4 regions of the Aeromonas bestiarum genome follow, and region 4 is predicted to be linked to each of the others. Evidence: riboswitches for the same ligand, from Rfam matches in the RefSeq annotation. Region 4 holds a riboswitch; each other region holds the start of a gene.

Region 1 (7,442 bases), 1.5 Mb from region 4:
GACTCCTACGATACCGCCATCCCCCCCGGCAGCAACGACAGCTGGCTCACCGCCCAGCTGCCGATCGAGATCGGCAAGCGCTGCGCCATCGTCGAGGCCAATGGCAAGCCCAAGCCGGGCTTCGGCGGCGAGGGGGTCTACCTCAACCCGGGCTGCACCCTGCCGTTTGCCAAGAGCCGCATGAGCGAGCTGGCCAAGGCCAGCGGCATCAACAGCCTGTTCCTCGACGTGGACGGCACCGCCATGGCCTCCAACGATTACAACCCGGCCCACCAGCAGGGCAGTCAGGCCATGATCGCCGACCGCAACGCCCGCATGAGCTGGGTGGGGGAGCGGCTCGGGCTGGTGCTGGGTTCGGAGGATGGCAACGCCCTCACCAGCAAGCCGCTGATGTTTGCCCACGGCATCCAGAGCTGGGGCTTCGGCTGGGAGGATGCCGCCATGCGCAAGCAGGCCAAGTCTCCCTACTACCTCGGCAAGTGGTGGCCGGACGAGGCGCCGCAGGTCTTCTTCCAGCCAGCCCGGCTCAAGCCGCGCTACCTGAAGACGGTGTTCAACCCGGCGGATCGGCTGCCTCTCTACCAGGCGGTGTTCCACGACTCTGTGCTCAACAGCCACCACTGGCTGCTGGACAACCTCAAGTTCCCGGGCATCAAGGAGGATCGCGCCCTGCTCGGCCTGCTCTACAACACGCCGCCCCTGGTCAACCTGAGCCGCAGCACCCTGGACAGTCGCCTGCCGGAGCTGGTGAGGCTCAACAGCCAGTTTGCCCCGCTGCACGAGGCGCTGTGGGACAAGGCGCTGGTGGGGTTTCGCTGGCGGGACGGGGTGGGCCGGGTGCAGGAGACCCGCTTCTCGGACGGCAGCCGGCTGGTGGCCAACTTCAGCCACAGCAGCATGATGATCGATGGCCACAAGCTGCCGGGCAGGCAGCTGCTGGTCGCCCTCAAGGGCAAGCCGGTGACCCTGCTGAAGATGTAACGAACCCGCTCGTCATATAAAGAGAGAGCCCTGCCAATTGGCAGGGCTCTCTTGCAGCCGGGGTTTCCTAACCCAGGGTGGCGGGCTCGGCCTCGCCATGGCGCCGGATCCAGGCCTCGAAATCGGCCAGCATGGCCGCCTCCGACTGGCTGTTGTCGGCAACCAGCAGATCCCCGTGCACCACCCGGATGCGGGCATTGAGCGGCGTGCCCTCGCCTGCCGGCGGCCGCTGCTGCGCCGCCGTCATGCAGGCTTCGGCTTGCGCCCAGGCGTCAGCCACGCTCAGGTTGCATGCCCGTGCCAGCGGCGCGGCACTGAAGCCCTCGCCGGTGAGGCTCTGCAGCGTCTGGTCGTGGGTCATGCCGTTGCCCGGACCCCAGTAGTGGGCGGCCAGATCCGGCCCGATGCGCGGGTTGTCGGTGAGATAGCCATCACGTCTGAGGAAGTAGGCGCGGGTCTGCTCCACCGCCATCAGCGCCAGCAGATAGCCGTGGTAGGCACAGGCCGACTCCTGATTGAGGAGGTGCGGGATGGCCAGCAGCGGACGCGGGCTCTCTGTCCCCAGGATCTTGCGCTCCCACTGGCGGGCCAGCGCCAGCACGGCGGCCGGGGTGCGATCGCCATCGGCCATGGCGTAGAGATCCCGCTCGAAGTAGGAGACCAGGGCAATTTGGCGCTCGTTGAAGGCACGAAACGGCTGGCGCGCCTCTATCATGGCCTTGATGAGCGAATCGGGGATCGCCTCCCCCGCGGCGTTTCTGGCATAGCGCTTGAGCCAGTCGGCATCGTCCAGCAGGCTGTCGCAGAACATGGACTGGGTTTCGGCATAGGCCATGGAGGTAGGCGGAAACTCCTGGGAGAAGCAGGGGGCGTTGCCGGTCACGTTGGCAAAGTGGGCGGCGTGGCCCCCCTCGTGGAACAGGGTGTTGAGGCCGCTCCAGCCGCTGCCGACCTGAGCCGGATCCGCCAGGCTGGTGAAGTTGACCACGGCGGGCACCCACTGGCCCTCCTGCCAGAAGCTCGGCACCGGACCGTGGCAGAAGCCGTTCTCGTATTTCCCCTCCCGGGTCAGCAGATCCAGGGTGAGGGTCGCGTCCCGGTACTGGATGCCGAGCCGGCGGAAGCTCTCGACCCAGTCCTTCAGCGCCCGTGAAAACGGCACATAAGGGTCGAGCTGGCGGGTCACGTCGCCGCTCACGCTGTAGCGCAGGTTGTGGGGCAGCAGGGCCGTCTCCCCCTTGGCCGCCTTGAGTTCCGCCAGGCTCTGGTGCACCCGCTGTTCGGTACGGGCGATGAAGTCATCGAGCACGGCGAACAGCTGCGCCGGGCTCATCTGCTCGTTCTTGCGCACCTTGTAATCGAAGTAGTCCCGATAGCCTATGGCGCGGGCGAAGCGGTTGCGAAGCCGAACTATCTCCAGATAGCCGTTGTCGACCACCCACTGCTCCAGGGTATGGAACATGGCGAGCGCGCTCTGGCGCACCGCTTCATCGGCGCTGGCGGCCAGTGCCGTGCTGGCGGCGGGCAGGCTGCCAGCCACCTGGCGGCCCTGCTCGTCCAGTAACGTCAGCTTCAGCTCCCGGCGACGGGCGAACAGCGCCGCCTCGGCGGCCACCAGCTCGTCCATCAAGGCCGCGGCCTGAGGATCCTCGATGACATTGCATTCGAAGAAGGCGATCCAGCCCCCCAGACCCCGCTTGAGTTCCGTCTCCTCGGCCAAGGCCTGCATCTCCCGCAGTACCGGCAGGCGCGCAGGATCGGCACAGAAGGCCTTGTAGGCCTGCTCGGCGGCGGTGAAGCCGGCCTGATCGTCGCTGGTGCCCATGTAGGTGGACCAGAACAGGTCCTCCTTGCGCCTGTGTACCTGCAGGTAGTCGGCGTTGAGCTGGTTCAAGTAATTCCTGGCAATGGAACTCATAAATTCCCTCTTGTTATGGGGCTGCCCCTGGGGCGCCCACTCCTTTTTTGGTGAAATGCCAACTCATTCACATTTTCTGCAAATTGTACGGCAAATGGTGCGCCGGGATGCGCACGACCACGCTACCAAAAGCGAGGGTTTCTGTCTGCTGGCTATACTGGTTGTCAAAATACTCAATTAGCGTTTAGTGACCACAAGTTATTGAAAGTTAATTAAATGTTAATAATGAAATAATCAGGGCCATCATCATGACTGGCCACCACCAGACCCGCACGGGAAAGAAGGAAGAGATTATGTTCAAGCTCGGTGATATCGCCGTGAGCCGCAAATTGATGCTGCTGCTCTCACTGGCACTGGTCGGCTTCATCGCACTGCTGCTCATCTCGGCCAGTGCCTTGAATCGCAATCTGATGAGTGAGCGGGAGGCACGGCTGCAGGCCGTGCTGGATCTCGCCATGAGCCGGATCCAGGCCCTCGCTACCACACTGCCCGCCCCCCAGGCCCAGGCCGAAGCCAAGGCCATGCTCAACAGCATGCGCTTTGATGGCGACAACTATCTGTTCGTGATCGATGAGACCCGCCACGTGGTGGTGCACCCCACCAAGCCTGAGCTGGTCGGCCAACAGATGGGGGAAAGCGGCGCAACCGCCGGGGCTCACTGGCAACGCATGGTGGATCTTGGCAAGGGAGGCCAGCATGGCCGGCTGGAATATCAATGGATTACCCCCACGGGTGAGGCGGCCCAGAAGATGTCGCTGGTGGCGGGCTACCAGCCCTGGGGCTGGATCCTGGGCTCCGGCGTGCTGCTGCAGGACATAGAGGCCACCATCTGGTCCCAGTACCAGCTGATGGGGGGCGCCACCCTGCTGGTGATCCTGCTGATGGGGCTGCTGGGGTTTGCCATCAGCCGCTCCATCGTCAATCCGCTGGCCGAGATCAAGCGCGCCATGCAGCAGGTGGCGGCCGGGGATCTGGTGGTCAGCATACCGATACACGGCAAGGATGAGCTGGGGGTCGTCGCCACCTGCACCAACCAGGGGCTAGATGCCATTCGCCACGCCCTGCTGGAGGCCAGCCAGGGTGCCCGCAACGTGGCGGATGCAGCCCTGCGCATCGCCGCCTCCGCCGAGCAGACCAATCAGGCGGTCAACAGCCAGCGGGATCAGCTGGCTCAGCTCGCCACCGCCATGAACGAGATGAGCGCGACCATCTCGGATGTGGCGGGCCACGCGGAAAATACCGCCCGCGATACCCAGGATGCCACCAGCGAGGCCGGGCTCGGCAACCGGGACGTGCATGCCAGCGTGCACGGCATACAGGCGCTGGCCACCGAGGTGGAGCAGGCCACGCTGCAGGTCAATCAGCTCAAGGAGGGGGTGATGCAGATAAGCGAGGTGACCGCCGTCATCAGCGCCATCTCGGAGCAGACCAACCTGCTGGCCCTCAACGCCGCCATAGAGGCGGCCCGCGCCGGGGAGCAGGGACGCGGGTTTGCGGTAGTGGCCGACGAGGTACGCCAGCTGGCGAGCCGTACCCGCCAGTCCACCGAGGAGATCCAGAGCACCATAGCCCAGCTGCAACAGCGGGCCGTCACCGCCGCCAGCGCCATGGATGCCAGCCGCAAGCTGGCGGAGAGCAGCGTCAGCCAGTCGGAGAAGGCGGGGCAGGATCTCTCCCTCATCGTCAACCACATCCAGCACGTGAGCGACATGGCGACCCAGATAGCCACAGCCGCCGAACAGCAGAGCATGGTGGCCGAGGACATGAACCGCAACGTCAGCGGCATCAACGACTCGGCGCTGGAGATGTCCCAGTCCGCCTCGCAACTGGCCCGGGAGAGCGAGCTGCTGGCCAGCCTATCCCGCAGCCTGGACGAGCGGCTGGCGGTGTTCAAGCTCGGCAGCGCCATCGACCAGCAGCTGGAACAGCGGCTGGCACCGCTGCATCGGCAGAGCCATCAGGCCGAACGCCCCCGCGCTCGCCACTGATCCGTCCCGCCCTGTCGCAACGACCATCCCTGCCAGCCTGGCTGGCAGGGATTTTTTTATTGATAAAAAATGTCGTATTTTTGCATTTTATCGACGTAATCAAGGATGTTCAGAAAGGTGAGTAGATTAAATATACATTCAAAAACATAAAGTTAAGTGTTTGCACTACTCCGATGAGGTCAAGCTGTAAACATTTACACTTAATTATTTAATCAAAACTAGTCATGATGGGATTGTCGTCAAACGCGACACCATGACCCTTTATGTAGTCATTTGGCAAACTGGTTGAAAGGCCAGGACGCAAAGCCTCCGGTCTAAAGACACGTCGTCCAGGATAGCGGGGTTGCCACACGCAAGTGTGTATCGGGGAACTCCCCTGCCAACTTGACTGCCCACATCTATCGAACAGAGGAATGTATGGCAGCAAAAATCCAACTCAATTACGTCGCGGCGGCGCTCGCGCTGCTGGCCAGCGGCGGCGTGCTCGCCCATGGCTATATCAACCAGCCAGAGGCGCGCAACTACCTGTGCAAGACTGGCGGCAACAGCCAGTGTGGTGCTGTGCAGTATGAGCCCCAGAGCCTGGAGGCGCCGTCCGGCTTCCCCAAAGACGGCCCCGCCGACGGTCAGATAGCCTCGGCCGGTCACCCGCAGTTCGGTGAGCTCGACGTTCAGACCAGCGATCGCTGGACCAAGCGCCAGGTGCAGGCCGGGCCCTTTGCCATCAGCTGGAACTTCACCGCCAACCACGTGACCCGCAACTGGCGTTACTACCTCACCAAGCAGGATTGGAACCCGAACCAGCCGCTGACCCGCGCCGCCTTCGATCTGAACCCCTTCTGCGTCATCGACGGGGGCATGGTACAACCGCCCAAACAGGTCACCCATAACTGCACCCTGCCGGCACGCACCGGTTATCAGCTGATCCTCGGCGTGTGGGAAGTGGGCGATACCAGCAACAGCTTCTACAACCTGATCGATGCCAAGTTCGATGGTGGCACCCAGCCACCGCTGAACTGGAGCCAGGGCGGGACCATCTACCCCTCCACCGATCTGGTGGCCGGCGACAAGGCCAAGACCCGGGTGTTCGACGCCAACGGCGAGCGCACCGATCTGCAGACCGAGCTGACCATCACCACCACGGAGCAGGGCCAGAAGAATAACTGGGCCCACGATCTGGCGGCCAAGATCAACGCCGAGCAGAGCCAGATCCGCGCCGGCCAGCAGGGCACCGACGGCCAGTTCAACCCCGTCTACGGCCAGAACCCCGTTTACCTGAAGGCAGGCAGCAACCTGCAACGGGTCGAGGTCCAGCTCGAGCAGCAGCAACCTCCGGTGAGCGACAGCATCAGCGTGAGCGGCCTGGAGAGTGAATACCTGCTCGACAACGGCAAGGTCACCCTGAACTTCAGCGTCACCGCCCAGGGGGATCTCGCCGTCACCAACACCCTGTATGACCATGGCGGCGCCGCCAAGGGCCAGACCAGTGCCGACATCAAAGACAGCAGCCAGAGCTTCACCATGCCGCTGACCGGGCTCAGCGCCGGTCATCATCAGCTGGTGATCGAAGGCAAGCCGAAGGCGGGTGGTGCCTCCCTGCAGCAAACGCTGGATCTGATGCTCAAGGATCCGTCCGGTGGCGACTACCAGTTCAGCTTCCCGGAGGGACTCAAGTCCTACACCAACGGCACCAAGGTGCTGCAGCCCAAGAATGGCAAGATCTACCAGTGCAAGCCCTTCCCCTACAGTGGCTGGTGCACCATCTGGTCGAGCACAGCGACCCAGTATGAGCCCGGCGTGGGTTCCAACTGGCAGGATGCCTGGACCCAAGTGAACTGAACCCGCAACACCTGAGCAGAAGAGGCCCGAGCGGCCTCTTTTTTGCGCCTGTTATCCGGGATCCCGCTGCCCTGGGCACCGCGAGATCCCCCATCGGACCAACACTATGACGAAAAACTACTATGACCCTCTGAGTCGCCTGCTGCACTGGCTGATGGCTGTCGTCATTCTCTACGCCACCCTGGCCGGTTACCTGATGCACCTGGTGATCGACAGCCACCCTCGGCTGTTTCAGTTTCTGTCGGTGCTGAACATGTCGATGGCCACCCTGATCACCCCGCTCTTCCTGCTGCGCTGGGGCTGGCAACATCTGAGGCATCCGCTGCCCGAGAACGGCGCCGACCATCATAATGGGTGGGTCAAGCTGGCCCATGCCCTGCTCTACGGGCTGATGTTCGCCGTGCTGCTGAGCGGTTTCCTGATGCTGGAGCGGGGTTATCCCCTGTTCTGGCTCTACCCGATAACCAACCCCATCAACACTCCCGAGATCAACCGCTTCTTCTTCGACGTTCATCGCCTCGCTTGCCTGTCGCTGGCCACCCTGGTCATGCTGCACGTAGTCGCGGCCCTGTATCACCACAGGATCAAGGGCGATCGCACCCTCTACCGCATGCTGGGGCCCCACACCGGCAAATAGGCAGAGGCGGCTTTCCATCGATAGGCAGATAAAAAACAGGGAGCCCATGGCTCCCTGTTCTCTCATCTCGCAGCAGGAC
Region 2 (7,442 bases), 1.9 Mb from region 4:
GGCACGGGTGGCCGAACGCACCCACGAGCTCTCCGAGCTGAACCGTCAGCTGCTGCTGGTGAACCAGCAGGTGGAGCGGGCCAACCACTCCAAGAGCCGTTTCCTGGCGGCGGTGAGCCACGATCTGACCCAGCCGCTCAACGCCGCCAAGCTGTTTACCTCTTCCCTGCTGGAGATGCTGCCGCCCCGGGATGAGACGGCCCGCATCGCCCGTCACATCGACGATGCGCTGGGGGCGACCGAGGATCTCATCACGGATCTGCTCGATATATCGCGGCTCGAGGCGGGCAAGTTCAAGGCTAAAAAGCTCGATTTCGCCCTGCACGACGTGTTCGACAACCTCAAGGCGGAGTTCGGGGTGCTGGCCCAGGCGGGGGGCATACAGTTCTCGGTGGTGGAGAGCAAGCTGGCCGTGTACAGCGACGTGCGCCTGTTGCGGCGGGTGCTGCAAAACTTCCTCACCAATGCGTTTCGCTACAACCCGGGCGGCCGTGTGCTGCTCGGTTGCCGTCGGCTGGGGGACAAGGTGCGCATCGAGGTGTGGGACAACGGCCCCGGCATCCCGGCCGACAAGCAGGAGGCCATCTTCGACGAATTCTCCCGCCTCGATCACTCCCGCACCGCCAAGGAGCAGGGGTTGGGGCTGGGGCTCGCCATCGCCCGCGGCATCGCCCTGGTGCTGGGCCACAACCTGACCCTGCGCAGCTGGCCGGGGGCGGGGTCCGTGTTTGCCATCACCCTCAACCTGGCGACCCGTCCTGTCGCAACGACGCAGGTGGCGGCCCCCGCCCTGCGGGACAGCCAGCTGGAGGGGATCCGGGTGCTCTGCATCGACAACGAGAGCGACATTCTCATCGCCATGCACTCCCTGCTGGGGCGCTGGGGTTGCGAGGTGGTCTGTGCCCAGAGTCAGGCTCAGGCGGAAGATCTCATCGCCGGCGGCTTCCTGCCGCAGCTGGTGCTGTCCGATTACCACCTGGATGACGGCAAGACAGGCTTGCAGGCGCTGCACATGCTGCGCCTCGCCCATGGCAACGACATAGGCGGCATCATCATCAGCGCGGATCGCAAGAGCGAGTTGCAGGCGCAGATCCGAGAACACGGCTACGGCTATATCAGCAAACCGGTCAAGCCGCTCAAGTTGCGAGCGCTGATGAACAGCATATTGCAGCCGGCCAAACTTGATGATGATCACGAAACAAGTAATTCATCTGATTTTTAATCTCGGCCCCTCAGGCGGCAAGATCGGCACTTTCTGACACGATAAGGTGCCTTCTCTTCTCGTTTGAGGCTCTTTTTAGATAAAAAGTGGTTTATTAATAACCTATCTGGGGTTTGCTCTCCCTCCTTTGACTCCCTTATAGTCAGGTCGCGATTATTTTTTGTCGCAAATCAAGTTGTGCAAAAGGCAAACCGGACGAAAGTCCGGGACGCAAAGCTTCCGGTCTAAGGGTCAGCAGTACCTAAGATAGCGGGGCCACCACAGGTTGTTTCGTCCATGGGCCAAGCCATGGCGCGATGTTGTCTGCGTTACCTGTCAGGTTGGCGTTGCCTTTTTCGTTATTTATTCCAAGAACGAAATAAGGATATTCAACTATGTTAAGTCCAAAACCCTCAGTACTGGCGTTGTTGGTCGGGGGTCTGTGTGCCTCCTCCGCCTTCGCTGCCGCCCCCGGCAAACCCACCATAGGCTGGGGCGAAACCAAGTTCGCCATCGTCGAAGTGGATCAAGCCGCCACCTCCTACAACAAGCTGGTCAAGGTACACGCCGATGGCGCGCCGGTCAGCGTGAGCTGGAACCTCTGGTCCGGTGATGTCGGCCAGACCGCCAAGGTGCTGCTCGATGGCAAGGAGGTGTGGTCAGGTGCCGCCTCCGCCGCCGGCACCGCCAACTTCAAGGTGACCAAGGGTGGCCGCTACCAGATGCAGGTGGCCCTGTGCAACGCCGATGGTTGCACCCTCTCCGACAAGAAAGAGATCCTGGTGGCCGATACCGACGGCAGCCACCTGGTGCCGCTCAAGGCGCCGCTGCAGGAGAACAACAAGCCTTACGCCAACAAATCCGGCAAGGTGGTGGGGGCCTACTATGTGGAGTGGGGCGTCTATGGTCGCAAGTTCACCGTGGACAAGGTCCCGGCCCAGAACCTGACCCACATCCTCTACGGCTTTACTCCCATCTGCGGCGGCAATGGCATCAATGACAGCCTGAAAGAGATCGCGGGCAGTTTCGAGGCGCTGCAACGCTCCTGCGCCGGGCGCGAGGACTTCAAGGTCTCCATCCACGATCCCTGGGCCGCCATCCAGATGGGGCAGGGCAATCTCACCGCCTATGACGAGCCCTACAAGGGCAACTTCGGCAACCTGATGGCGCTCAAGAAGGCCTATCCGGACCTGAAAATTCTCCCCTCCATCGGTGGTTGGACCCTCTCCGACCCCTTCTTCTTCTTCGGTGACAAGACCAAGCGCGACACCTTCGTCGCCTCGGTGAAGGAGTACCTGCAGACCTGGAAATTTTTCGACGGGGTGGATATCGACTGGGAGTTCCCGGGCGGTCTGGGGGCCAACCCCAACCTCGGCAGCGCCTCCGATGGCGAGACCTATGTGCTCTTGATGAAGGAGCTGCGCGACATGCTCGACGAGCTGAGCGTAGAGACGGGTCGCACCTACGAGCTCACCTCCGCCATCAGCGCCGGCGGTGACAAGATTGCCAAGGTGGACTATCGCGCCGCCCAGCAATACATGAATCACATCTTCCTGATGAGCTACGACTTCAACGGCGCCTGGACCAATACCGGGCTGGGCCACCAGACAGCGCTCTATGAGGCGAGCTGGGATCCCAACACCAAGTACACCACCGACAAGGGGGTCAAGGCGCTGCTGGGCCAGGGCGTGGATCCGGGCAAAGTCGTGGTGGGTGCGGCCATGTATGGCCGTGGCTGGACCGGCGTCAGCGGTTATCAGGGCAACAACCCCTTCACCGGCACAGCCACAGGCCCCATCGCGGGCAGCGAAGCGGAAGGGATCTGGGAGAAGGGGGTCATCGACTACCGCGGCATCGCCAAGGGCAAGATGGCCGGTGACTGGCAGTACAGCTACGACGAGGTGGCCGAGGCGCCCTATGTGTTCAAGGCATCCACCGGCGAGCTCATCACCTTCGATGACGATCGCTCGGTCAAGGCCAAGGGGCAGTACGTACTGGCCAACCAGCTCGGCGGCATGTTCGCCTGGGAAATCGACGCCGACAACGGCGACATCCTCAATGCGATACACGAGGGGCTGGGCAACGGCGAAGGCACAACACCGCCGGTCAACAAGCCGCCTGTGGCCAACGCCGGCACCGATCTCGCGGTGACCGGGCCGGCCGAGCTGGTGCTGGATGGTTCTTCTTCCCGCGATCCGGAAGGGGCCGTACTGAACCACAGCTGGGCCCAGATCTCCGGTCCCAAGGCGACCCTGAGCGATGCCACCCAGGCCAAAGCCAAGGTAAGTGTCGATGCGGTCAGCCAGGACGTGAATCTGGTGTTCGAACTGACGGTGACCGATGATCACAACCTCAGTGCCAAGGATCAGGTGGTTGTGACCAACAAGGCGCCGCAACCCAACCTGCCGCCTGTGGTGACTGTGCAGGACAAGGTCTCGGTCCAGGCCGACAAGCAGGTGAGCATCACAGCCAGCGCCACCGACCCCAACGGCGACACCCTCAGCTATCAGTGGAGCGTGCCGGCAGGCCTGACCGCCAGCGGTCAGAACAGCAAGACCCTGGTGGTGACTGGCCCTGCCGTGACAGTGGAGACCGGCTATGACCTCACGGTCACAGTGACCGACGGCGCACTGGATGCCCAGGGCAAGACCCGTCTCACCGTGACCCCGGTCAGCGGTGGTGGCGACTGTGGTGCCACGGATCCCGATGCCGCCAACTGGCCGGCCTGGAAGGCCGCAACCACCTACAACGGTGGCGAGAAGGTGAGTCACAACCAGCTGGTGTGGCAGGCCAAGTACTGGACCCAGGGCAATGAACCGAGCCGCACCGCCGATCAGTGGAAGCTGACAAGCCAGGTGCAGCTGGGCTGGGATGCCGGTGTGGCCTACAACGCCGGTGACCTGACCACCCACAACGGTCGCAAGTGGAAGGCCCAGTACTGGACCCGCGGCAATGAGCCCGGCAAGCACGACGTCTGGCAGGATGCAGGCGCCGCCAGCTGTAATTAACTTATTTGTCAACTAGCCTTTCTGTGAACCAACCGGGGCATGCTTGCATGCCCCTTCTTTTTCCCACAACAACAGCGAGCGTCATGATGACCATACACACTACCCGTATTGCCAGCCTGATCACCGCAGTGCTGGCAAGCGGTTCTCTGCTGGCCGCTACTCAGGCTGTCCCTGCCCTGATCTTCGACGGCACCCAGCCACAGAACGATCTGCAAGGTTCGCTGGCCGCCAGGGTGCAGTTTGCCCAGAGCCAGATCCTGCCCGCCCATCCGCGTGAGGGGGACAATCAGCCCCATCTCACCGCCCTGCGCAAGAGCCTGTTGCTGGTCAGACCGATGCAAGCCGACAGCACAGCTCCCATGGTGGTGATGGCCTATGATGGGACGGGTAAGTTGCTTGGTTCTATGGGTCTCAATCCACCCTCTCGACTACCCAAAACCGCCTACTACCTGGAGGGTTCCCCCGAAGAGGGGGTCGATTTCACCCCGGGCCCCGGTACCACGGGTGTCATCAACAGCAGCAGCGAACTGGCACAGCTGGGCGATCCGGGCGGAGCCTTCCTGTTGAGCAAGTTGCGACTCCATGCGCTTGTGTCCATCCAGACCGCAGACGGGCGCTGGGTGCGCAACATGTATCTGCCGACGGATGGGACCCTGGAAGGCAAGATGGTGCGCCTCGCCTCCAATGCCGGCTACGACTCGACCGTCTTTTTCAGTGGCCGCCAGGTGACCCTCTCCCGCGGCCAGAGCCAGCAGTTCAAGTTCGTGCGTGGCCAGTGGATCCGCGATGGCGAGCTGGAAAACAACGGTATCACCTACGCCAGCGATGCCTGGAGCGGGGTATTGCCCTCCAAATGGATAGTACCTGGACTCAGCTTGTGGTTCAGTCATAACCAGCTTCACGGCGAGCTGACAGACCTCAAGGTGGGGGCGCCGGGTGAGCTGCTGATCCACACCATAGACATCGGCATGTTGACCAGCCCGCGCGACCAGTTTGCCTTTGCCAAGGATAAAGAGGCTCAGCGGGAGTATTTCCAGACCATTCCCGCCAGCCGGCTCATCGTCAGCCAGTACGCGCCCCTGTCACTGCCGGAGGTGATGCTGCCGGATGGCACCCTGCTCACCGACTTCGATCCGAGCGAGGGGGGCTGGCACGAGGGCACCATGCGTCAGCGCATCGGCAAGGAGCTCATCTCCCTTGGCATCGACAATGCCAACTACGGCATCAACAGCACGGCCGGTGAGGGGGAGAGCAGCCATCCCTATGTGGTGGCCCAGCTGGCCGCCCACAACAGCCGTGGCAAGTACGCCAACGGGGTACAGGTGCATGGCGGCTCCGGCGGGGGCGGCATAGTCACCCTGGACGCATCCCTTGGCAACGAGTTCAGCCACGAGGTGGGCCACAACTACGGCCTCGGCCACTACGTGGGCGGCTTTGCCGGCTCTGTGCATCGCAGCGCCGACCAGATCAATGCCACCTGGGGCTGGGATGGCGACAAGAACCGTTTCATCCCCAACTTCTTCGCGACCCGCAGCGGCCAGAGCACCTGCCTGGAAGGACAATGCCAGGCCCCCTTCCATGACCGCACGTTTGGCCTGGATGCCATGGCCGGCGGGGCGCCGCTCTCCGGCTTCAACCGCTTCACCCTCTACACCCCCAACTCGGCCGCCATCATCCAGCGCTTCCTCGAGAGCAAGGCGGTGTTCGATGCCGGCTCGCCCACGGGTTTCAGCAAGTGGAACGAGAGCCAGGCCAGGATGGAGCCTTACCGGCACAGGGTCGATCTCTCCGAGCAGATAACTGCACCTGTGAGCGATCTGGGCGAGGTGAGGCTGGCGGCCCTGCTGGCCGAGTACGATCTGGTCAAGGTGGCCATGTGGGATGGCAACTGGACCCGCAACATTCAGCTGCCGCCGGCCTCGGCGGTCAATCGCGGCCGCGTCGTCAGCATAGATCACGACGCCGGCTACAACAGCACCCTCTTCGTCAATGGCCAGCAGGTCACCGTCTCGCGCGGCTTCAAGAAGAGCTACCGCTCGGACGGCAGCCGCTGGAACGAGGGGCCGCCGGCGGACTTGGCGGTGGATCGCAAACCCGTGGCCTTCGGGGTGCCGGTGACGACCCTGGTCGGTTATTACGATCCGCAGGGCCAACTGCCGAGTTACCTCTATCCGGCGCTGCACGGCGCCTACGGCTTTGCCTATGGCGATGACGGCGAGCGGCTCGGTAACAGTGATTGCCAGCTGCAGGTGGAGACCCGTGATGGCCTGCTGCGTTTCCGGCTCGCCAATCACCGCCTGAGCGCCAACGTGATGAACAAGTTCCACGTCAACGTGCCCACCGCCAGCGAGCCGCGCAGTGCCAGCCTGCTGTGCCGCAACCAGCAGCAGAACGAGGCCCAGCTCGCGCCGGCACCGGCCGGGCTCGGCTACACGGTCAACGGCATGCCGCTGGCGGCGCGCTGAGACGTTTTTTTCCTCGCGCAACGCGAGGTGCCACTGGCGGGGGCCAAGCCCCGCCTTTTATCTAGCAAGAGGTAAAGATGATGATAAGAAAGTCCTCTGTGGCCAGCCTGCTGGCCGGACTCTGTCTGAGCGGTCAGCTGTGGGCCGCCGCCCTGTATGACATCAATCAGGGATACGGTGGCGGCAGCCAGGTCAGTTTCAACGGCAAGATCTATGAAGCCAAGTGGTACGCCAATCCGGGCCAGAGCCCTGGGCTGCAGGTCGCCAACGAGTGGGACTCTCCGTGGGCCCTGATGGGTGACGGCGAGGCGACCCCGCCCGATGGAGGCGCAGGCATCACGCCCCCGGTGGAGGGGGGCAGCGGTGCCACCGAAGGCTCGCCCGTCTACCTGAGCCAGAGCGAGCTGGATGCCAGGGAGAAAGCGCTCACCGACTTCCCGGCCATGGCGGCAGTCAAGGCCTCCATCGCGACCCGCGACAACGCCGTGGTCGAGGCGGTGGCCCCCGGGCTGCCGCTCAATCCCGCCAACGTCAAGCGGGTCGAGGGGTTGATCAGCGAGTCGCAGTTCAACTTCCTGTTCCCGCTGCGGGCCCCGGAATACACCTATCGCGGCTTCCTGCAGGCGGTGGCCAAGTTCCCGGCCTTCTGCGGCGACTACAGCGACGGGCGCAACGCCGAGGCCATCTGCCGCAAGTCGCTGGCCACCATGTTCGCCCACTTCGCCCAGGAGACCGGCGGCCACGAGAGCTGGCGACCCGAGCCCGAGT
Region 3 (7,442 bases), 380 kb from region 4:
TCATCGCCTGCTGCTGATCCGGGTTGCGCAGGGCCTGGGCCATGGCCAGCCAGCTGGCGCCGCGACCGGTCTCGTTCAGGAAGCGATGCACCGTATAGGACCAGGAGTAGACCATCTCGCCACCCTTGTCGTAATCCAGGTGCAGTATGTCGGCCAGGCTCGGTCGCTCGGCCGCCGGGCGACCCGAGACGTTGTCCATGCCACGGGCGAAACACTGACCGTGGGCGATGAACTCCGCCAGCCCTTCCGACCACCAGGTGGTGCGGTTGAGCGGGTAGTGACCGAAGCTGCCGTACTGGTTGAAGCGTCCATCCAGGTAGTGCACGTACTCGTGGCGCAGGTTCCACACCTGGAAGGCCGGGCGTTTCCACTCCGCCTCATAGGCGAAGAAGCGGGCCTGGTTGCCGGGACGCGCCGGATCCCCTTCGATGTAGATGCCGCCGTTGTCGGTGGAGACGCCACCAAACAGGGCGCTGCCGTAGCGCTTCCAATCGGCGGAGGAGTTGAAGATCACCAGCTCCAGCGCCTCGTTGTTGTCATCACTCACCGGCTGCCAGCCTGTTTCCATCTGCTGATGGAACTGCTGCTCCTCGGCGCCCAGCTCGCGGCAGATGCCGTCGGCCTGATCCTGGCTCAGCTCCTGGGCCCGCAGGCGCAGGGTCGGCGAGCAGGTGTGCTCGAACGGCAGCACGTCTTCCATTCGGATCGGGGTGCAGAGTCCGGCAAAGTCACCGCTGATACAGGCCTCGCTGGTGCGATCCGTGTAGGTCAGATAGTAGGTGGAGAGGGTCAGTGACATGTCTTCCAGCAGATCCTGACTCTGTTGACCGCCGGGGATCAGGCCGTGATGACGGATGAGCTCGATGACTGAGCCATCCAGCAGCTTGCGATAGCCTTCGCTCTCGTCGGGACGGGTATAACGGGCGACCCGGTAGAGGCGGGTATAGGCATCCAGCACGTTGTTGAGCAGGAACAGATCCTTGCCATCCCGTCCTTGCCACAGCGACAGCTCGCTCATGCCGAGGGCGTGCAGCTGTTTGCGCAGCTCGCCATCCTGCTGGCGGAAATCGGCGGCGAAGGCGTCGCTATGGTCGCTGGCGAAGTCGAGGAAGTTGAGCAGATCGAACAGACCGGTTGCCCAGGCATGCTGACCATTGATCTCGCTGGCATGCCGGGTGCTGTAGGCCAGCATCTGGTTGAACTGGCCGAGCAAGGTGCCAAACCGGCTCTGCACCGCCGGGCTCTTGAACTGGCCATGCAGGGCTATGCTCCAGGCGCCCATGACGGCTCCCACTTCATCGCTGGCCTGCTCCGGGTAGAGCAGCGGATGGGCGCCGAGCGCGGTCAGCGCCTCGGCCAGTGCCTCGGCGGCGGCCGGGCCGTCTTCCTTGTGTTTGCCGTAGTTGTGATAGTTGTGGGCGCGCACGTATTCCAGCAACAGCTTCATGGCCGGATGGGCGGGCTGATTGGCCGCCAGCAGGCTCTGGATACCGCGGGACACGGCCAGCAGCTTGGTGTCATCGTGGCCATAGTTCTCCTGCCAGACGGGAGCGGGCTGGCCGCTGGCATCCTGCACTATCCTGGCGGCGTCGGCATCCAGCAGATCCGTGCCCGGTTGTTCCGGCTCGGAGCAGGCGCGACCATCGGCGCGGCGGCAGTCGAGCTGCTCCTCCTTGCTGGCCAGCACTATGGGGCGATTGAGCACCCGACTCTCCTGCCACTCGTCGGTTTCCGGCAGTGTCTGCCATTCGCTGCCACCGACCGGGTATTGATAGCCGGTGTCTTTCAGTACCACCTGTACCTCGCTGCCGGCGGGCAGGGTCTGGCGGCAAACCCGGTAGCTGATGGTCTTGTCCCCTTCCTGGCGGGTCTGGGGCTCATCGCACTCCTGCTGTGTCTTGGTCTCGTCCAGCTGCCAGCTGTACTGGCGCCAGACATGGATCTCGCTCACCTGGCTGGCGGCCTGACTGCCCGCCACGGGTTGCAGGCGGAAGAAGATCTGCTCGAGGCGGCCGTCCCGCTCGTTGGGGGTCTCTTCCAGCACGCTCAGCTGTTGCCAGTTTTGCGGCTGGTATTGCCAAACCTGTTCGGCGCAGCGCCCCTGGGCATTGAGCTCGCAGCGATCCAGCTCCTGCTCGCTGTGACCCAGTATGATGCGCTCGGCCAGCGGCAGACGATCCTGACGCGGGGCGGTCGGGGTGCCCGTCAGCGGTTCCCAGCGGCCCTGTTTCAGGCCGTAGCCAAAGTCATAGCTGCTGGCCGGGATGGCCTTGCCTGCCGGCACCACCTGCTCGCAGCTGAGGTAGCGGATCTGCCAGCCCTGCTCGATCTTGAGCTGCGGCTCGCCGCACTGCTGCTCTGCCTGTGCGGTCAGATTGGCATCTCTCCAGTCGAAGCGGCGGTAGACCCGCAGTTGCTGATAGGGGGCATCGTCATCGCGGGCGCTGAGCTCGTAGGTGACTTCGGTGACGCGATCGCTCAGCTGGCGGCTGGATTCACCGTTCAGCCGGTACTGTTGCCAGTCGGCGGGGGAGTAGTTGGCCAGCGCCGAGGTGGCGAGCAGGCCCGGTGCTGCCAGCAGCAGCAACCTTGTACCCAGATTGTTCATTTTTATCCCTTTGGATGAGAGTCTGCGTGGTTATCGCGGGCAATGTACTAAGTTCCAAAGGGGTATCAACTCACCAGTCAGGCCATATAAATCATTTATTTAGATTGAATCAAAACAAAGTGAGTGCCATTGGGGGCTCAGCTGATAGCAAGGACTCATCTGCCATCTGGGGGGTATCTCAGCCTTCGGCTGACAAGTGTGATCAAGGTCTCGTTTGAGATGCGTTGGCTGGGTGTTGTTGCGACAGTACTAAGAAGGCGATGAAGTGGAAAACCGAGCCGACGCTATGGCTGTGTGGTGAGCCGGATCCTGAGAGGACTTTGCAAGAGAGGAAATGCGAGAGGGGCTGGTGCCGGCAGAGGGCGAAGGTTGGATGCTAAACAAGCGCTGTGTTCGGCGTGGGCTCCACTTGCTCAGGGGAGGCGAGCAAATCCGCCCGAGGCAATGAACAACCCCGGGCTGATGGGATGGCTAACTCGATCAGAGGTAGCTGACGGTCACTATGGCCATCTTGCTGCTGCCGGCAGACAGCTTGTACTGCATGGTGCTGCTGATGGTATTGAGGCTGCCGGTTTGCTGCAGGCTGGTCAGATCCAGGGTCTGGCGCTGGGTGCCCGAATAGCAGGTCACGCTGTTGTCAGCGAAGTCGCAGGGGGCTTCGTAGATGGTTCCGGTGAAGGTCACGCTGCCATCGTAGGCAGAGGCTGTTGCCGGCAACAGAGCGATGCCCAACAGCATAGCTGCGGCGGCAGAAGAGGCAAAACGGATGGCGCTGTTGCGAATGGAAGCGGTGGAAGTGTTCATTTTTATGTCCTTTTCGTCACATGTCGTTGTACGAAAAGGGCAACGCAATCAAAGAGAATGACACAGATACAACTGATGACATCGCTCTTCTCAGATGGCAGCTCCGCTGTCTTAGGTATTTAAACCCTTAGACCGGTGGCTTTGCGTCCCGACCTTTCGACCGGTTTGCCCTTTACTCTATGTTTAGATGATAACACCCTACTTTGAGAAATCAATCAGCATAAAAAAGCATGAGATATGGGTCACAGATAGCAGGAATAATAAATATCTACGTGGGATATATATTGTTGACCTACAGCGGGAATGGCGTTGTTGAGTGTCAACATCATCGCCATAACACAGCGCGACAGTGAAAACACCCTCATCTATTGAGCCATGTCGGGATTTAATAAGCAGGTTATTCATCCCAGGCACGGAACAGCGGCCATTTACTGCTTGTATGCCATGGGCTGTCATTATGATTACCTGATTACCTGATTACCTGATTACCTGATTACCTGATTACCTGATTACCTGATTACCTGATTACCTGATTACCTGATTACCTGATTACCTGATTACCTGATTACCTGATTACCTGATTACCTGATTACCTGATTACCTGATTACCTGATTACCTGATTGATTACTTGGCAAAGATGATGGCGGCAATTTGCTTGGTCAGTGGTGTTCGTTTTTAGTGGTTGATGTTGGTTTTTTGTTAATTTGGTTTGTGATGTGAGTGGGTTGTGAAACTCACTATTGTCAGTCGAGTGATATATATAGTGGTTAATTGTCTCTCATTGTTTTGAAATGTCATGAGCGATTGTAAGTTTATGATTTAAAAGTGTTTATAAAGGAATTTATAAAAATCAAAATGTATTTGATGTGCATCAAACGTGTCGTTAATTTATCCACCAAGCAAAAGTTGAATTCGGTTTTTTGTGCAGATGACATGGATGTATGTAGTCGTGCAAATGGGAGGTGGCGGGAACTGCCTCTAATACTGCAAACACCTTTGCTTGTTTGATATGCACAGATAATTGCACCAGTAGCCATATCTCATTAATGAGGTGTCGGTCTGCTGACAGTTGCTGAGCAATAATATCGCGGCATCATCGAAAATCATGACTCCAGCTTGATCCAGATGATGCCGCATAACAACACACGTTAATGTAGGTATATACGAATGAACGCTAATAAAATCTTGGTTGCTATGGGTGTTGGTTCCATTCTGCTGTGCGGCTCCGCCGTTGCTGCCGGTGGCGCTGGTTCAGGCAAAGTCACCTTCAACGGTGAAATCATCAACGCTCCTTGCTCCGTTGCTCCCGAGTCTGTTGATCAGGTTGTAGAGATGGGCCAGGTCAGCACCAAAGAGCTGGTCAATGGTGGTGAGTCCAACTCCAAGCCGTTCAGCATCAAGCTGCTGAACTGCGAAATCTCCGACAAGGAAGATGCCGTCAAGGTGACCTTCAGCGGTGCCTCCGAGCATGATGGCCTGCTGGTGATCGGTGGTGGTCAAGCTGCCGGTGCTGGTATCAAGATGAGTGCGCCGGGTGGTTCTGCCATCGTGCTGGGTACCCCGACTGCAGCCTTCAACCTGGTAAACGGTGACAACGAGCTGCCCTTCAGCGCCGTGCTGAAAGGTTATTCCGATCAGACCGCCAACCCGCTGCAGGCCGGTGCTTTCACTGCAGTGACCAACTTTACTCTCTCCTACGAGTAATTGGCTGCCTTAACGTGTGACAAGGGTTGTGGTGGTGCGAACCACCACAACCTCACACATTCTGTTTCCTCGTATCGAACCTTGATCATGAAAACTTCAATGATGGTGCCGGTAGTGCTGCAGATGGTGATGATGGCGGGGCCTGTTCTTGCCAATGAGATCACGGATGGCCTGGCTGAATCTGGGTGTACTCTGGATGTTTTACACAGCATCCCCCAGCAAGAACAACACCAGGGCACGCTGAAAATCAGCGGGTGTCAGGCTGAAGGCACATCACTGCCTTTTATTGCCATGTCCGTGCGCAGTGCCATGAACGATGAATTGAGCATCATCAGCAATGGTCAATATTACAAGGTATCCGGCGAACGCTTTATTGTCTCGGATATTGTCAACAGCGATCTGGAATTCAATTTGAAAATAAACGGCAACCAGCTGTTTGTTTCAGATAAAACGACGTTGTTTGAGCTCGATTATATGTAAGCAAGTCCATTGCTTAGTGTAGATACCTCATTAATGTGAGACCGTTATGCCATCCCTAGAGTAAATTTATGAGCGTTTCAACATCAAACTCTGCAAGAAGAAAACATTATTCAAAAATGGCTTTTATGCTATGCGTGCCCGGCCTGATGGCGGTGGCAAACCACGCATGGGCAGAAACGGAGTTTAATATTGATGCGCTCGATCTGGACGAACGGACCAAGATCGACCTCTCCCAGTTTGCCGACGAAGGCTACATCCTGCCCGGTGACTACTACCTCGAGATCGAGGTCAACAAGAACAAGCTGCCTCTGCAGAAGATCCCTTTCTACGAGACCAATGCCGGCAAGGGCAAAGGCGGGGTTGCCTGTCTGCCGCAAGAGGTGATCCCCAAGCTGGCGCTGACCGATGAGGCCATCGCCAAGATCGATACCTGGCACGATGGCCAGTGTGCCAACCTGCTGGCGCTGGACGGGGTCGTGATCTCGAACGACATCGGCAATGGCCTGCTCAGGATTGCCGTGCCCCAGGCGTGGATGAAATACAGCGACCCCAACTGGATTCCACCTGAGCAGTGGGATGTGGGTATTACCGGCCTGATGCTGGATTACAACATCAACGCCCAGGTCAATGAAGGGAGTGACTACTCCAATAGCAATATCAGCAGCTATGGCACCCTGGGGGCCAACTATGGCGCCTGGCGCCTGCGTGGTGACTATCAGGCCAGCTCTTATTGGGGTGATGATGAGCGGTCGTCAGCCGAGCTGAATCGTATCTATGCCTATCGCCCCTTGACCGACATGGCGGCCAAGCTGACGGTGGGCGAGCAGCAGCTCAACTCCCAGCTGATCGACGGCTTTCGCTATACCGGCGTGAATCTGGCCAATGACGAGCGCATGCTGCCGCCGAGCCTGCAGGGTTATGCGCCCGAGGTGAGCGGCATCGCCAAGACCAACGCCAAGGTCACCATTTCCCAGTCCGGCCGCATCATTTATGAGACCAACGTGCCAGCCGGCCCGTTTCGTATTCAGGGGCTGGACAGCTCGGTGCGCGGTCGGCTCGATGTGCGGGTAGAAGAGCAGGATGGCAGCGTCAGCTCGTTCCAGGTAGACACAGCGACCATCCCCTACCTGACTCGTCCCGGCTATGTCAGATACAATCTGGCCGTCGGTGCCCCCTCCGAGCTGGGGGATTCCGCCCACGACGTGCATGGCCCGGCGTTTGTCACCGGCGATTTCTCCTGGGGGGTGGCGAACTCCTGGTCACTTTACGGCGGCAGCCTGATCGCTGGCGAGTACAACTCCATGGGGCTGGGTATAGGTCGCGACCTGTATGCCTTCGGCGCCATCTCCGCCGACCTGACCCAGTCCATTGCGAAGCTGCCGGGCCTGTCCACCAAGATTGGCCAGTCGGTGCGCGTGAACTACGCCAAGCAGTTCGATGAATACAACAGCGCCATCACCTTCGCGGGTTATCGCTTCTCCCAGCATAACTTCATGACCATGTCGCAATTCTTGAGCAACAAGGATCGGCTGGAGAACAACAATACAACCTCGAGCGATGACTACAACACCTGGGGTGACAAGGAGCTATATACCATCACTGCCAACAAGACCTTCTGGGCGGATGATACGGCCAAGGCTCTGACAATCTATCTGGACTACACCCACAGAACTTACTGGGCTCACGATGCCGAGGATCGCTACGGCCTCTCCATCAACAAGAACGTGAGCATCGGCAGCTTCAAGGATGTCTCCGTCTATGTATCGGCCTACAAGACCAAGACCGAGAACTACGAGGATGACAAGAGCGTCATGCTGACCCTGAGCATGCCGATCGGGGACAGGA
Region 4 (7,442 bases):
TCCTTGTTTCGTGAGAAGTAGTGTGAGAGTTATTTGAATATCGGCCGGAGGAGGCAGCTCTCCAACACTTCCCATAGCAAATCGGAAATGGCGCTTCTGTTTTGCGATCCCCCTCAAATATCAGGTGCCAAGCGGTCGCCCGGCCAATTTAACCCCCTACTTTAGCGCGCCGCCGCCTCATGGTTTTCCCATCCGGGATTCTGAGTGCTAAAATGCGACGGTTTTTTCTAACGAATTGGCCCAAGGCCCTCTACACAAGGCTTAAAGATGAAAGTCAAAACCCGTTTTGCTCCCAGCCCGACCGGCTTTTTGCATGTCGGCGGTGCCCGTACCGCACTCTATTCCTGGTTGTTTGCAAAGAGCCAGGGCGGTGAGTTCGTGCTGCGTATTGAGGATACCGACCTGGAACGTTCCACTCAGGAGGCGATCGACGCCATCATTGAGGGCATGGAATGGCTGGAGCTGAACTGGGATGAGGGCCCCTACTACCAGACCAAGCGTTTCGATCGCTACAACGGCATCATCGACGAGATGCTGGCCGATGGCCGCGCCTACAAGTGCTATTGCTCCCGTGAGCGCCTGGACGCGCTGCGCGAAGGCCAGATGGCCAGCGGCGAGAAGCCCCGCTATGACGGCAAGTGCCGTGATGCGGCCCACGATCACCCGGCCGATGCGCCGCACGTCATTCGCTTCCGCAACCCGACCGAAGGTTCCGTCGTATTCGATGACCACGTCCGTGGCCGCATCGAGTTTGCCAACACAGAGCTGGACGATCTCATCATCCGCCGTACCGATGGTGCGCCGACCTACAACTTCTGCGTGGTGGTCGATGACTGGGACATGGAGATCACCCACGTGGTGCGTGGCGAAGACCACATCAACAACACCCCGCGTCAGATCAACATCTACAAGGCCCTGAACGCGCCTGTGCCTGAGTTTGCCCACGTCTCCATGATCCTGGGCGACGACGGTGCCAAGCTGTCCAAGCGCCACGGCGCCGTCTCAGTGATGCAGTACCGCGATGACGGCTACCTGCCGGAAGCCCTGCTGAACTATCTGGTGCGTCTGGGCTGGTCCCACGGCGATCAGGAGATCTTCACCCTGGACGAGATGATCAAGCTGTTCAGCCTGGATGCCATCTCCAAGTCCGCCTCCGCCTTCAACACCGACAAGCTGTTGTGGCTGAACAACCACTACATGCGCAGCCTGGATCCGGCTTATGTGGCCAAGCACCTGGCCTGGCACATGGCGAACCAGCAGATAGACACCAGCAAGGGCCCGGCCCTGGCCGAGGTCGTCACTTTGCTGGCCGAGCGCTGCAATACCCTGGTGGAGATGGCCGCCCAGAGCCGCTATCTGTTCGAAGAGTACGAGGCCATCGACGAAGCGGCCGCCAAGAAGCACCTGCGCGGTGTGGCTGCCGAGCCGCTGACCCTGGCCAAGGCCAAGCTGGCGGCGCTGGAAACTTGGACCACAGAGGCGCTGCACGAGCTGATCGAAGCGACCGCCGCCGAGCTGGGTCAGGGCATGGGCAAGGTCGGCATGCCGCTGCGCGTCGCCGTCACCGGGCTGGGCCAGTCCCCTGGCATCGACGCCGTGATGGCGCTGGTGGGCAAGGAGCGGGTACTCGCCCGCATCGACCGCGCTTTGGCGTATATCGAAGCACGCATGGCCGCCGAGTAAGCTTGCCGTCGCACATTGCCGTCACCGGTCTGGGGTAATCTCTCCCCCGGCATCGACGCCGTGATGGCGCTGGTGGGCAAGGAGCGGGTACTCGCCCGCATTGATCGCGCCCTGGCGTATATCGAAGCGCGTATGGCTGCTGAATAAGTGCCTGTGATGGCATGCAAAAGGGCTCCCGCGAGGGGGCCCTTTGTTTTTGTTGGCTAACCAGATTTGTGACATAAAACAGCGAGATAGCGGTAAGGTTGCCGGTAAAAACAGCTAACTGATTGAATTTTGACTAAACGCGCCAATCGGCGTTATTTTTGGGTTGACAGCAAAGCGGGTGATGCCTATCATGCGCCTCCGTTGCCGGAGATAACTTTGGTAGCGCCGAGGTGAGTTGGGGTTATAGCTCAGCTGGGAGAGCGCTTGCATGGCATGCAAGAGGTCCGCGGTTCGATCCCGCGTAGCTCCACCAAATTCTCCTCGAACAATCTGGAATCCAAGGGGTTATAGCTCAGCTGGGAGAGCGCTTGCATGGCATGCAAGAGGTCCGCGGTTCGATCCCGCGTAGCTCCACCAGGTTCCTGATTGAAGATGAAGTACCCAGGGCAGTGCGGTGTGTATCACCCAGGCCGACCTTTGTGGGGTTATAGCTCAGCTGGGAGAGCGCTTGCATGGCATGCAAGAGGTCCGCGGTTCGATCCCGCGTAGCTCCACCACTATTTGCAGTAAAGGGCAACCGGCCGCCAGAACCGGTTGTCTAATGAAGAAAGAATTTGGGGTTATAGCTCAGCTGGGAGAGCGCTTGCATGGCATGCAAGAGGTCCGCGGTTCGATCCCGCGTAGCTCCACCACTATTTGCGACAGATGGCCGCCAGAACCATTTGTCGAGTACGAAATTTGGGGTTATAGCTCAGCTGGGAGAGCGCTTGCATGGCATGCAAGAGGTCCGCGGTTCGATCCCGCGTAGCTCCACCAAATTCTTGTTACAAGAAGCCGAAAGGCCACCGTTATCGCGGTGGCCTTTTTGTTTTGGCTCATTCTTGCGTCCAGCCCGTTTCTTGCCCGTAAAAAAGCCCGCATCGCAGCGGGCTTTTGGCGTTATGGCAAGGCTGCATCAGCCGCGGCGGCGACGCCAGGCCAGCGGCAGCAGGGCCAGCAGCAGGGCGCCCATGGCTCCACCACCGCCGTTGCTCTCTTCCTTCAGCTTGAGGTCGACGATGATGGGATCATGGTCGGAGGCGCTGAACGGGTTGCCGGACTTGATCATGTCGCCGCTGAAGTCACGGCCGTACTCGAACAGGTTGCTCTCGAACGAGTTGATGTGCCAGTCGGCGACCGCCACTACCTTGCTGGCCAGCGCCGGGTTGGCGAGGGCATAGTCCAGGGTGCCGAGCTCGGCCTCGTAGCTGTAGGAGATGGCCTTCTCCTTGTTGAACTTGACGTTCATGTCCACCAGGCCGTAGCTCTTGCTCACCTCGCTGCCGGTCTGCTCAAAGACCTGAGCGCCGAGGAAGGTCTGGGAGGCGGAGACTATCTTGCGCTGGCCCTCGGTCGGCACATAGTCGGTCAGCACCCGGATCGCATCTTCCCGGGCGTAGGAGTTGAAATCCCCCACCAGCAGCACCTGGCCCGGCAGTTTGTTCACCGCCTCGCCCAGCACCTTGGTGGCGCTGACCCTGAACTCGGTGCACTTGCCCTGCAGATCGGCCGGCTCCTTGCCGTCCAGGTTCTCCAGGCAGCCGGATCCCTTGGATTTCAGGTGGTTGACCACCAGGGTCAGCGGCTCCTTGCTGCCCTCGACGGTGAAGCTCTGCACCAGGGAGTCACGCTGGGAGGCCTGTTTCTCGACCCCTTTCGCATCCAGGTATTTCTGCACCGGCAGCGTGATGACGCCGGCATCCCCCTGCGGCGTCAGCTTGGCGGATCGGTAGATCATGGCCACCATGATGGCGTCGCCGCCGAAGAAGCGCTCGTTGCCAAGCAGCGCCTTGGGCAGGGCCACGAAGGCGTACTGCTTGCTGGCATCCTTCTGCTGGGCGTTGAGGCTTTGCACCAGATCACTGATGGCGGAGTGGCTGTCGAAGCCGTTGTTCTCCATCTCCATCAGGCCGAGCAGGTCGGCATCCATCTCCGTGATGGCGTTGACTATCTTGGTGCGCTGCAGCTGGAAGTCTTCCAGGTTCTTGGCACCGCGGTTGCAGCCCTTGGCGCTGTCCGCATCCGCCTGATCCTTGCACAGCACGTTGAGGGCACCGCCCACGCTGGAGTGGCTGGTGAAGTAGTTGAGCACGTTGAAGCTGCCGACGCGCAGATCGGTGCCATCGGCACGGGCCGGGGCGCTCTGGCGGTCGTTGTCGCTGGTGCGCAGCAGATCGCCGGCGGTGATCACCTGATCCTGCGGCACTATCAGCCGGTACTCGTTGTAGCTGTAGCCCACCAGCGCATCCAGGTTGACCGGGGCATCGCCGATGCGCAGGTAACCCTGCTCCGGTTCCCAGGCCGGCAGCCAGGGCAGTTTGCCGTCAGCGGCCTTGAAGTCCGATTCGAGGAACACCCGGTTGTTGGCGTTGGCCTTGGCCAGTGCCTTGGCGGCCTTGCTGTCGGCATCGTGCAGCTGGGTCGGCTTCATCAGCGGCGCCTGGTGGGAGAGCACCAGGTTGTTGCGTTTGGCGGCGTAGTCATAGCTGAAGTTGCGGCTTATCTTGAGCTCGCTGTCAGCATCGAGGCGCACCCGCATCCCTTCGTGACGCTCCAGCGCCCGGGCCAGGGTCTCGTTTTCCAGTACCCGCAGCGGCACGGCGGCAGGGGCCGTCCCCTGGGCGAGGACTCGCAGGCGCGGGGTGCCGCTGTCAGCGACCGGCTTGAGCTGGGTGTGGTTGTAGTACTCCTCGACCTTGGCCTCCAGGCAGACTTCGGCACCCGGCTTGATGTCCGGGTACTTGCTGGCGAAGTTCTTGTCGTTGAGGTAGACGAAGATGCCGTCCGAGGTCTGGGGGTTGCCATCGCCCTGCACGTCCTGCAGGTAGAATCCCTTGTTGAGGCTCTCGCCGAGGCCAGAGACCACCGCCTTGACCATGACGCTCTGGGGGCTCTCGAACTTGTCGCTGGGAATGAGCGGACTCTTGTCGCCGCTGCCCTGAATGACGGGGATGGGGGTGAGGGCACTGTCGGCCGGGCAGCTGAAGCCGGCGGCATGGAGGGACGGGGACGCGAGCGCAAGCCCCACGGCCAGCGACAGCAGGGTACGTGTTCCTTTCATAACGGTTCCTTTTTTATTTTTGCCAGTGTATCCATAGCCTTGGCTCATTGGCCAAGGGCGCGCATTGTCACATTTCCGGCATGTCATACCAGTGAGCCAACGCACATTACGGGGATGCAAATGAGGGCAATCTCGGTTTTTTTGACTTGGCTAACAGTATGAAATTAATGACAAAATCATTAATTCACTCAAGGCGGGAAACTGTGATCTGGCTGGCATCCACATATTTTTCTTCGAGAATGAAGATTGAGACTCGGCTGCTTGATTCCTATACTCGGCTTGTTCCTCACGGAACCCAGGTAAAGGGCAAACCGGCCGAGATGCCGGGACGCAATGCCTCCGGTCTCAAGATCAGTCGATCCAGATAGCGGGGCTTCCCGGGGTGAGGGTGGTGTCTGTGGCAGGTCCATTGCCAGTTGTCTGCCCCCCATCACGCAGGTTGCGATTGTTCTTTGTCCTGGTGACCAATGCCAAGACAAAACAAGGAAGATAACAATATGCAACAGACCTTTAGGCCCAGCAGGCTTGCCATGCTGGTGGCCCTGGCTGCCATGCCCGCCTGGGCACAAGCCGCGTCTTATCCCGCCTATCAGGCCGGCACCGCCTACAAGGCTGGCGATATCGTCAGCAACGCAGGCTCCCTCTACGAATGCAAAGAATTTCCCTACTCCGGCTGGTGCGGGGCCTCGCCCTATCACTACGCTCCCGGGGTGGGAGTGGTCTGGGCCGATGCCTGGAAGCTCTATGGCGGCGAGGTGCCACCACCGGCGCTCGGACTGGCGATCAGTTCGCCCGCCGTTGGTAGCGCTTTCAACGAGGGCGCATCGGTGGCGCTCGCTGTGACCCTGAGCGGCAACAGCAGCGCCCTGGTCAAGGTCGAGTATCTGGTCGATGGCAAGCAGGTCGCCTTGAGCAGTGCATCCCCCTGGTCGGCCGGCTGGGTTGCTACCGGTGTCGGCCCCCATCAACTCAAATCTCGTGGGCTGGACAAGGATGGCAAGCTGCTGAGCGAGGCGGATGCCAGTTTCAGCGTCAACGCCGTGGTGGCGCCTGAGGCGCCCAGGGTGAGCATCAGCAGCCCGGCCAGCGGCGCCAAGGTGACCCTGGGTCGCAGCGTGGCGGTCAGTGGCAATGTCACCGATGCCAACAACGACGTGGCCAGGGTCGAGCTGTTCGTCGATGGCAAGAAGGTGGGTGAAGACACCAGCGCCCCCTGGCAGGTGAACTGGACGCCCCAGAGCAAGGGCGCTGCCGGCCTCAAGCTGGTGGCGACCGACAAGGAGAACCTCATCGGCGAGTCGGCCCAGGTCGACGTGCAGGTGGAAGAGGCGGCCTTGCCACCCACAGGTGGCAACCTCTCCTGCGACATCCGCCAGATCTATCGCCCGGACGGTTACGAGTGCATGGGGGATGACCATGCCCGTCGCGTCATCGGCTACTTCACCTCCTGGCGCACCGGCAAGAACGGTCTGCCCTCCTATCTGGTGAGCGACATCCCCTGGGACAAGATCACCCACATCAACTATGCCTTCGCGGCTGTGGATGAGCAGAGCCACCTGATCAAGGTGGACGACGCCGCCACCAAGATGACCTGGAACGGGGTGCCGGGCGCCGAAATGGACCCGGAATTCGCCTATCAGGGCCACTTCAACCTGCTGTCGAAGTACAAGAAGCAATATCCGGACGTGAAGACCCTGATCTCGGTGGGAGGCTGGGCCGATACCCGTGGCTTCTACACCGCCACCACCAAGGGTGACTGCTCGGTCAATACCGCCGGCATCAGCGCCTTTGCCGACTCGGCGGTGAGCTTCATTCGCCAGTACGGCTTCGATGGGGTGGACGTGGACTACGAGTACCCCACCTCCATGAAGGATGCGGGCAACCCCAACGACTTCCCGCTCTCCAACCAGTGCCGGGCCAAGCTGTTCGCCAACTACGAGGTGCTGATGAAGACCCTGCGGGCGCGGCTCGACAATGCCGGCACCGAGGACGGTCGCAAGTACATGCTGACCATAGCCTCGCCGGCGTCGGCCTACCTGCTGCGCGGCATGGAGAACTTCCAGGTCACCCAGTACCTCGACTACGTCAACCTGATGACCTATGACTTCCACGGCGCCTGGAACCACTTCGTCGGTCACAACGCGGCCCTGTTCGACAACAATGCCGATCCCGAGCTCTCCCACTGGGGCGTCTATAGCCAGGCCCAGTTCGGCGGCATCGGTTATCTGAACGCGGCCTGGTCGGCCCACTACTTCCGTGGCGCCCTGGCGGCCGGCAAGATCAACGTGGGTGTGCCCTATTACACCCGCGGCTGGCAAGGGGTGAGCGGCGGCAGCAACGGGCTGGGCGGCAAGGCGGCCCTGCCGAGCCAGAACGAGTGTCAGCCCGGCACGGGTGGCAGCACGATTCCGTGCGGCAACGGGGCGGTCGGCATCGACAACATCTGGCACGATCTGGACAAGAACGGCAAGGAGATAGGCGGTGGCGCCGTGCCCATGTGGCATGCCAAGAA

The links. Region 4 has a riboswitch for cyclic di-GMP ahead of IU367_RS04200 (glycosyl hydrolase family 18 protein). Riboswitches for the same ligand answer to the same signal wherever they lie in the genome.
Region 1: another riboswitch for cyclic di-GMP. It lies ahead of gbpA (N-acetylglucosamine-binding protein GbpA); the one in region 4 lies ahead of IU367_RS04200 (glycosyl hydrolase family 18 protein).
Region 2: another riboswitch for cyclic di-GMP. It lies ahead of IU367_RS16895 (glycosyl hydrolase family 18 protein); the one in region 4 lies ahead of IU367_RS04200 (glycosyl hydrolase family 18 protein).
Region 3: another riboswitch for cyclic di-GMP. It lies ahead of IU367_RS02245 (fimbrial protein); the one in region 4 lies ahead of IU367_RS04200 (glycosyl hydrolase family 18 protein).

What each region holds. Positions count from the first base shown of each region.
Region 1 is NZ_CP064746.1:4,079,929-4,087,370, forward strand. Features, by position in the region: gene IU367_RS18780 (glycoside hydrolase) at 1-981, shown strand, start outside; gene IU367_RS18785 (M3 family metallopeptidase) at 1,049-2,899, opposite strand; gene IU367_RS18790 (methyl-accepting chemotaxis protein) at 3,193-4,887, shown strand; cyclic di-GMP riboswitch class I at 5,153-5,238, shown strand; gene gbpA (N-acetylglucosamine-binding protein GbpA) at 5,305-6,726, shown strand; gene IU367_RS18800 (cytochrome b) at 6,833-7,363, shown strand.
Region 2 is NZ_CP064746.1:3,653,007-3,660,448, reverse strand. Features, by position in the region: gene IU367_RS16900 (hybrid sensor histidine kinase/response regulator) at 1-1,222, shown strand, start outside; cyclic di-GMP riboswitch class I at 1,398-1,485, shown strand; gene IU367_RS16895 (glycosyl hydrolase family 18 protein) at 1,597-4,209, shown strand; gene IU367_RS16890 (M66 family metalloprotease) at 4,296-6,674, shown strand; gene IU367_RS16885 (glycoside hydrolase family 19 protein) at 6,752-7,442, shown strand, end outside.
Region 3 is NZ_CP064746.1:463,988-471,429, forward strand. Features, by position in the region: gene IU367_RS02240 (collagenase) at 1-2,608, opposite strand, end outside; gene IU367_RS02245 (fimbrial protein) at 3,089-3,412, opposite strand; cyclic di-GMP riboswitch class I at 3,506-3,592, opposite strand; gene IU367_RS02250 (fimbrial protein) at 4,581-5,117, shown strand; gene IU367_RS02255 (hypothetical protein) at 5,217-5,597, shown strand; gene IU367_RS02260 (fimbria/pilus outer membrane usher protein) at 5,666-7,442, shown strand, end outside.
Region 4 is NZ_CP064746.1:842,157-849,598, forward strand. Features, by position in the region: gene gltX (glutamate--tRNA ligase) at 268-1,683, shown strand; gene IU367_RS04165 (glutamyl-tRNA synthetase) at 1,699-1,830, shown strand; tRNA gene IU367_RS04170 (tRNA-Ala) at 2,068-2,143, shown strand; tRNA gene IU367_RS04175 (tRNA-Ala) at 2,172-2,247, shown strand; tRNA gene IU367_RS04180 (tRNA-Ala) at 2,312-2,387, shown strand; tRNA gene IU367_RS04185 (tRNA-Ala) at 2,447-2,522, shown strand; tRNA gene IU367_RS04190 (tRNA-Ala) at 2,571-2,646, shown strand; gene IU367_RS04195 (ExeM/NucH family extracellular endonuclease) at 2,786-4,930, opposite strand; cyclic di-GMP riboswitch class I at 5,226-5,311, shown strand; gene IU367_RS04200 (glycosyl hydrolase family 18 protein) at 5,428-7,442, shown strand, end outside.